DNA from 2 places in the Ruegeria sp. TM1040 genome. Region 2 is predicted to be linked to the other one. Evidence: riboswitches for the same ligand, from Rfam matches in the RefSeq annotation. Region 2 holds a riboswitch; the other holds the start of a gene.
The links. Region 2 has a riboswitch for thiamine pyrophosphate ahead of thiD (bifunctional hydroxymethylpyrimidine kinase/phosphomethylpyrimidine kinase). Riboswitches for the same ligand answer to the same signal wherever they lie in the genome.
Positions count from the first base shown of each region.

Region 1: it holds a riboswitch for thiamine pyrophosphate, as region 2 does, so the genes downstream of both, thiC (phosphomethylpyrimidine synthase ThiC) here and thiD (bifunctional hydroxymethylpyrimidine kinase/phosphomethylpyrimidine kinase) in region 2, are expected to answer to the same signal.

Region 1 covers NC_008044.1:2,155,452-2,159,663, reverse strand. Annotated here, with positions in the region: gene TM1040_RS14685 (LamB/YcsF family protein) at 1-713, shown strand, start outside; gene thiC (phosphomethylpyrimidine synthase ThiC) at 880-2,706, opposite strand; TPP riboswitch at 2,827-2,949, opposite strand; gene TM1040_RS14675 (DUF2478 domain-containing protein) at 3,270-3,788, shown strand; gene TM1040_RS14670 (CoA-binding protein) at 3,863-4,212, opposite strand, start outside.
Region 2 covers NC_008043.1:702,337-706,548, reverse strand. Annotated here, with positions in the region: gene TM1040_RS03725 (FAD-dependent oxidoreductase) at 1-800, opposite strand, end outside; gene thiD (bifunctional hydroxymethylpyrimidine kinase/phosphomethylpyrimidine kinase) at 797-1,600, opposite strand; TPP riboswitch at 1,644-1,747, opposite strand; gene TM1040_RS03715 (SulP family inorganic anion transporter) at 1,837-3,603, opposite strand; gene TM1040_RS03710 (MBL fold metallo-hydrolase) at 3,673-4,212, opposite strand, start outside.

The sequences.
Region 1 (4,212 bases), on a different replicon from region 2:
GACGCGATGCCGAGGTGCTGGACGTTGTGACCTCGGCCAATGTGGCCTGCGGTGTACATGCGGGCGACTGGGACGTCATGGCGCAGACCATGGCCGATGCGGTGGCGCGCGGCGTCGGCATTGGCGCGCATCCGGGCTTTCCCGATCTTCAGGGCTTTGGCCGGCGTAAGCTGCACTTGCCGCATGAGAGCCTCGGCAATCTGGTACAGTACCAGGTGGGCGCCGCCCAGGCGATGGCAGAGGCCGCCGGGGGCAAGGTGCGTCATCTGAAACTGCACGGGGCCATGGCCAATATGGCCGCAGCCGATCATGACATGGCGCGCGCCTGTTATGAGGCTGCTCTGCGGGTCGCGCCGGAGATCATCATCATGGTGATGGCAGGCACTCAGCAGCAGGCCGCAGCCGAGGCGCTGGGCTGCAATGTCGCCTGCGAGATCTTTGCTGACCGGGCTTATAACGCCGATGCCTCGCTGGTGGATCGGTCCTTGCCGGGCGCGGTGATCCATGATGCCGAGCGTGCTGGCGCGCGGGTGGCTCAGATGGTGCAGGACGGGGCAATTCTGGCCGAGGACGGCAGCCGTATCCCGGCGCGCATCGACACCATCTGCCTGCACGGCGATACGCCCGAGGCGCTGGAGATCGCGCGCGCGGTACGCCGCCAGCTCGAAGATGCGGGCGTCACCTTGCAGCAGTTCGACGGCAAGCCGCTCTGATCAGGCGCTGATCCGGGCCTGATTTGGGTAGGCTACGGCGGGGAGGCTCCCGCCCGTCAGTCATGCCCCACCTTTTCAAGGTGGGACCCGACCTCCCGTTGGGCCGGGCGCTGCCCGCGCGCCTAAAGAGGCGCACAGGCAGCGCAGCGGGTGGCCACGGCTGCGCTCAGGCCTCTTCTGGTGCGGTGTCCTTCAGTGGTACATAGAGTTCACCGCCTTCGCGGAATTTTGCCGCCATCGCCTCAAACCCTTCTTTCTGGGCTTCGGCGCGGATGTCGTGGCTGATCCGCATGGAGCAGAACTTTGGCCCGCACATGGAACAGAAATGCGCGACCTTGTGGGCCTCCTTGGGCAGGGTCTCGTCGTGGAAGCTCTGCGCGGTCTCCGGGTCGAGCGAGAGGTTGAACTGATCCTCCCAGCGGAATTCAAACCGCGCGCGGCTCAGCGCATCATCGCGCCGCTGCGCGCCGGGCAGACCCTTGGCCAGATCAGCGGCATGGGCGGCGATCTTGTAGGTGATCACCCCGGTTTTAACGTCATCGCGGTCCGGCAGGCCCAGATGTTCCTTGGGCGTCACGTAACACAGCATCGCGCAGCCAAACCAGCCGATCATCGCCGCGCCAATCCCGGAGGTGATGTGATCGTACCCCGGCGCAATATCCGTGGTGAGCGGGCCGAGCGTGTAAAACGGCGCCTCGTGGCAGCACTCCAGCTGCTTGTCCATGTTCTCCTTGATCTTGTGCATCGCCACATGGCCCGGCCCCTCGATCATCACCTGACAGTCCTTGGCCCAGGCGATTTTTGTGAGCTCGCCCAGCGTTTCCAGCTCGGCAAATTGCGCGGCGTCATTGGCATCGGCAATCGACCCGGGACGCAAGCCATCACCCAGCGAGAAGCTCACGTCATACTGCCGACAGATGTCGCAGATCTCCTCGAAGTGCTCATAGAGGAAGCTCTCGCGATGGTGATGCAGGCACCATTTCGCCATGATCGACCCACCGCGCGACACGATCCCCGTCACGCGTTCCACGGTCATCGGCACCATATGCAGCCGGACGCCCGCATGAATGGTAAAGTAATCGACGCCCTGTTCCGCCTGCTCGATCAGCGTGTCGCGAAACACCTCCCATGTCAGATCCTCGGCGATGCCGTTCACCTTCTCCAGCGCCTGATAGATCGGCACGGTGCCGATGGGCACCGGGCTGTTGCGGATGATCCATTCGCGGGTGTTGTGGATGTTGCGGCCCGTCGAGAGATCCATCACCGTATCTGCGCCCCAGCGGATCGCCCAGACCAGCTTGTCCACTTCCTCCTCCATCGAGGAGGTCACCGAAGAGGTGCCCATATTGGCGTTGATCTTCACCTTGAAATTGCGGCCGATGATCATCGGCTCCAGCTCCGGGTGGTTGATATTGGCGGGGATGATGGCGCGCCCTGCGGCGATTTCAGCGCGGACAAACTCTGGCGTCACGTAGTCGGGGATATTGGCGCCAAAATCCTCCCCGTCGCGCGCACAATGACAGGGCGACAGATCGCGTAATTGGTTTTCTCGGATCGCCACGAATTCCATCTCGGGCGTAATGATTCCTGCGCGCGCATAGGCCAGCTGAGTCGGAGCGGCCCGCTGCCTCCCGCGCAGGGGCGCCGGTTTTACAGGAAACTCAGGCACCAGCCGATCGCCTTCGACAAAGCCATTGTCTGCAGCGGTCACATCGCGGCCACTATAGGCCTCAACATCGCAGCGGGCCTTGATCCACGCCGCGCGCAACGGGGCCAATCCCTCGCGGATGTCGGTTGACACATCGGGGTCGGTATAGGGGCCGGAGCTGTCATAAACCGGTAGCGGCGCCTCGCCCGCAGTCGGGTGGGTGGCGATTTCGCGCATCGGCACGCGGATGCCTTCATGCATCTCGCCTGCCACATAGATCTTACGGGAGGCGGGCAGGGCGCCCGTTGTGACGTTGGGGGTCGGGTGTCGGGTTGGGGTGTTCATCTTGGTGCTCCTCGAGTCCATTCTCAAAAACACCAATTGAGCCGGGCCTCAGGAAAACGGGGCAGGGTGTTCAGATCCTGCCGTCTCAGATCAGCGCGAACGCGCCCTGAACGGGGGCGGTGCGCGACTGTCCTAGCTTCCTCCGCCAGTATCAACTGGGTCAGGTTCAAAGGGTCGCGTCACCGGGATCACTCCCCGTCCGCCTCTCAGTCCCCTTGGGTTGGGACTCCCCTGCGTGCTGCAAGGGGTAGAGCAGCCCCCAAAAAGCGTCAAGCGATTCCCGGCGAGTGTGCTAAGATGAACTCGCGCTATGGGTGTGAGTGCGTCTAGGCATAGTGATTAAAATCAGTGTATTACAGGAAAGTTGTCATGCTGGTGTCTCGCCCGCACGCCTTTTGGCACAGCTCTTGCGCGATGCGCCGCGCCATCCCTGCGCAGGTCGGGCTGCGACAACAGCCCTCTGGTCGGCGCAAGCCAACCGCGCTACGGTTGCCGGCAAAAGACACAAAGGATACCCCATGTCTGCTACCCCCATGTCGGATGACCCCACATCGCTTGCGCCCATGCAGCTGACCTATGTGATGACAACAGAACGTGGCGCCACCGACCGGCTTCTCACGGCCTTGGCCGAGCAACTGGCCAGCAAGGGGATCCGGACTGCCGGCATCGTGCAGACCAACACGGAATGCTACGACAATAAACTCTGCGATATGGATGTGCGGGTGCTGCCAGAAGGTGAAACCATCCGCATCTCGCAGTCGCTGGGCGAGGGCGCGCGCGGCTGCCGTCTCAATCCCGACGCACTCGAACGCGCGGTCGGTCTGGTCACCAGCTCCCTCTCTCTCTCGCCTGCGCCGCAGGTACTGCTGGTCAACAAATTTGGCAAACATGAGGCCGATGGCCGCGGCATGCGCCCGATCATTGCCGAAGCGCTGGCGATGGGGGTGCCGGTCGTCTGTGGCGTGAACAGGATGAATGTCGAGGCCTTCCAGAATTTCGCCGAAGGGCTCTGTGAAGAAGCCAGCCCGGATCTCGATGCCCTCGTAGCATGGGTCGAACGCGCGATTGCGCATCCTGCCTGATCCCTCCGGCCCGCTTCAGCTTTTCAAAAATATCTCGGGGTCCGGGGCAGCGCCCCGGCGCGTTCCGCCAGTGGTCACAGTTTCGATGAAATGATCCCGGTGGCAAAACCACCCTGACGCAGTTCACCAAAGAGGCGCTGATACTCGATTTTTGGGCATCGGTTCTGGATCACGGTGAGGCCGCGCGCCTCGGCTTTTGCGGCGGCCTCTGCGTGTTCCACCCCGATCTGCATCCAGATCGTCTGGAGCGCGGGAAACACCGCCAGCGCCTCGTCCACAATCTCCGGCACCGCTTCGGGACGGCGGAAGATGTCGACCATGTCGACGGGGGCATCAATGTCTGACAGGGTGGCGCGGATCGTCTCGCCAAAGAGCTCCTTGCCCGCGTGGCCCGGATTGACGGGGATGACCCGATACCCCTTGA
Region 2 (4,212 bases):
TCGACGCCGATCTCGAGGATCTCCGCCTCGCCAAAGCCCGGGTTCAGCGCATAGGCAGCGCTGAGCAACTCAAGCATCGAGCGCGCGGTAATCCGGGCGCGGTCTTCGCTCTCGATCATGGTTGCGCCGAGCATATAGAGGCCGTCTCCACGCGGCACAACGTAGAGAGGCATCCGCGGGTGCAGCAGTCGCACAGGTCGCGTCAGCGTCACATCCGGGCAGCGGATGACCAGCATTTCACCCTTAACACCGCGTAGATCCTTCAGGCAATCGCGCGCCTGCAAACCTCTGCAATCAATCACATTTTCAAGATTGTCCGGCGCGCACTCAGCATGAAACACCACGCCCTCTTGCATTAGCCTCTGATAGAGATCCGCAAGCGCCCGGCGCGGGTCCAGATGAGCCTCTTCTTCAAAAAAGAGGGCCTGCGAAAAGCCAACGAGATCGGGTTCCAGTTCCGTGATGTCGTGGTCGATCTGACGAAACCCTTCGGTGCGGCGAGCAAAGCGGCGCAGATCCGGAATGTCGCGCCGCCCGGCCACCACCAAAGTGCCGCGATGGGTGACTTGGGTTCTGTCCTGCCACCACTGGATTGCCTCTTGCCCCAGCCGCAAGACCGGCTCTTCGGCGTTTTCGTATTCGCACCAAGGGGCAAGCATGCCCCCTGCCCACCACGAGCACCCATGGGCGCCGGGCGGACCGGCGGGGTCAAAGACCTGCACCCTTGCGCCGCGCGCTACCAGTTCCGTGGCAACTGCGAGCCCAGCGACACCCGCTCCGATGACAGAATAGAGCATCATGCGGACCAGAAGGCGTGGAAGTGATGGACAGGGCCGTGACCATGACCCACGGCCAGCGCATCCGCTTGGGCAATTGCGCCTTGAAGGTACTCATGCGCCTCCTGCACGGCCTCTGGAAGCGTCAGGCCTTTGGAGAGGCCAGCGGCAATGGCAGAGGAAAGGGTGCAGCCGGTGCCATGGGTGTTTTTTGTGTGCTGGCGCTGCGCACGGAAACATGCGCGGACCTCGCCCCCCGAAACAAGAATATCTTCGCAGATCTCCCCTGCCCCATGGCCGCCTTTCATGAGTACAGCCTGTGCCCCCAGCTCGCAAAGTGCGAGACCTTGCGAGATCATCTCATCAGTCGACTGCGCAACCGGTTGATCCAACAGGCACGCCGCCTCGGGCAGGTTCGGGGTCAGAACAGTGGCGCCTGGCACAAGCTCCTTTCGAAGGCTGTCGACCGCATCCGCAGCAAGCAGCGCATCACCGGATTTGGCAATCATCACCGGATCAAGGACGATTTCCCCCGAAAATGCGCCGAGCGCCTCATGGACACAGCCGATTATGCCCGGGGTAGCGAGCATTCCAATCTTGATCGCGCGCACATCAAGATCGCTCAGAACAGCCTCAATCTGAGCCGAGATGACCTCTAGCGGGATTGAATGCACCGCCGTTACGGCGCGGGTGTTCTGGGCGGTGATGGCCGTAACCACGCTGGCACCGTAAACGCCAAGCGCGGACATGGCCTTGAGGTCCGCCTGAATACCGGCGCCGCCGCCACTGTCAGATCCTGCGATGGTCAATGCGATATGCGCCACTACAATGCTCCCATAAATAGGGGCACCGGCAAAGAGAGAGTCCGCACATCAGTAGACCGTTCCCTACGCCGGTATTGCCCGGATCAGGTTCGATGGGTTAGCGCATGCACGCCTCTCAGCCTCCAGGAGGCACCCCAACGGTTCGCTGTTCAGCTAGCAACTGTGTCGCGTGAAGTCAAACGCACCCGCTCTCATGGCGCGCGTTATGTGCAACGATCTCTTGTAACAAGATAGGCTCATGCGCCGCAGCGCAGCTGGTCGCCCTGCCCTGTGTCCGCAGCGCCCTGTTGCGCCCCCGCGGTCAGATTGGCCCAGGCCTCATATTGAGAAAGGAAGATCTTTCCGTTCATTTCGTCAATGAAATCAGATCTTTGAAGGCGATCCATCACGGGCCCTTTGACCTCGGAAAGGTGGAGACCAACGCCCATGTCCTTTAGGCGGTGATTGATGGCTTCGAGGCTCTCGAGCGCAGAATAGTCCACCATGTTCACCGCCGAAAACATAAGCACCACATGTTTGATCGCGCAGCCTTCGGTGACGCGTTTCTGGATCAGGTCCTCGAGAAATCGGGCGTTGACGAAGTAGAGACTTTCATCGACGCGCAGCGACACCAAACGGGGGTCCGTTTGGACGTTGTGACGATCGATGTTGCGAAAATGCTGGGTGCCGGGCACCAGCCCAACCTCCGCCACATGGGGGCGAGAGGTCTTGTAGAGGTGCAAGACCACAGAGAGGATGACGCCGGAAGCGACACCGATTTCGACACCGAGTCCCAGGGTCAAAAGAATGGTGGCCGCAACAGCGATGAAGTCGGCATGCGAATAGGTCCAGGTTTTTTTGAGGATCGACAGGTCGACGAGGCTCAGCACAGCCACGATGATGGTCGCCGCTAGTGTCGCGATCGGCAGGTAATAAACCAACGGGGTGAGGGCCACGGCGGCAAGGGCCAACCCGATGGCCGTGAAGGCCCCAGCAGCCGGCGTCTCGGCGCCAGCGTCAAAGTTCACAACCGACCGTGCAAAGCCGCCTGTCACCGGGTAGCCACCGGTAAAGGCGGCCCCTAAATTGGCCGCGCCGAGGCCGATCAACTCCTGATCCGGGTCAATGCGCTGGCGTCGCTTGGCGGCAAGAGTTTGCGCCACGGAAACAGACTCAACAAAACCGATGATGGAAATCAGGATCGCGGGCACCAGAAGCGCTCCGATCAGATCGGGAGCAAAGCCCGGCATCGTGAGCGGTGGTAAGCCTTGGGGTACTTCACCCACGATTTTGACGCCCTTCTCAGCAAGGTCAAATCCCCAGACAACCACAGTCGTGGTGACGACGGCCGCCACTGGCCCCGCCTTGTTCAGAATATCCGCCAAGAGCGGCGGCGTCCCCATGCCATGCAGTGTCTGCTTCAGGTGTTTGCGAGCCCAGAATAGAAAGCCTGTCGCGCTGGCTCCGATCAACAAGGTGATCCAGTTTACCTCGCCCAGACGCAGCGCGATCGAATAGAGCATCTCCGGCAAGGTATGACCTTCGGCACGAATGCCGAGGATATGTTTGATCTGGCTTGTCGCGATTAGAATACCCGATGCGGTGATAAAACCCGCTATGACCGGGTGGCTCAGAAAATTGGCAATGAAGCCAAGTTTGAGCACCCCCATCAGAACCAGAAAGCTCCCCGACAAGAAGGCCAGCGTGAGGGTCGCGACGACATACCCCGCCGTGCCCTGTTCGGCCACTTGCCCCACAGCAGATGCTGTCAACAGCGACACCACCGCAACCGGACCAACCGCAAGCGCCCGGCTGGTGCCAAAAACCGCATAGAGCAGGATAGGCGCGATGGAGGCATAGATCCCCGCTTCGGGCGGCAATCCCGCCAAAAGGGCATAGGCCAACGACTGCGGGATCAACATGATCGTTACGATCACCGCCGCTATGAGATCATTCGACAGGGCGGATTTGTCGTAGTCCCGGCCCCATACGAGGATGGGGAAATATTGGCGAAAGCTCGGCATTCTTATTGGGGTTCCTTATGCAGCCAATCGCGCCCGGGCAGGGCCCGCTACGCGATGGTGATGCGAAGATCAGAGACCATTCAGAGGCACCTTGAGCATAGGATGCCCGTCTTTGTCGGTGGGCACCTCGCCTGCCCGCATGTTGACCTGCAGGGATGGAATGATGAGCTTCGGCATATCAAGCTGCGCGTCCCGCTGGGTGCGGAATTTGACAAACTCCTCCTTCGAGATGCCGCCGCCAACGTGGATATTATGGGCCTTTTCGTCGCCCACCGAAGTCTCCCACGCGATGTCTCGCCCGTTCGGGCCATAGTCGTGGCACATGAACAGCCGCATCTCGTCCGGCAGCGCCAGCACCTTTTGGATGCTGTCATACAGGGTTCCAGCGTCACCGCCGGGGAAATCCGCGCGGGCAGAGCCGCCATCGGGCATAAACAACGTATCGCCGACAAAGGCTGCATTTCCCATCACATGTACCATACAGGCGGGCGTGTGACCGGGCGTATACATCGCAAAAGCCTGCATCGAGCCGATCATATAGGTGTCGCCGTCCTCCAGCAGTCGGTCGAACTGGGAGCCATCGCGCTGAAACTCCGTGCCTTCATTGAA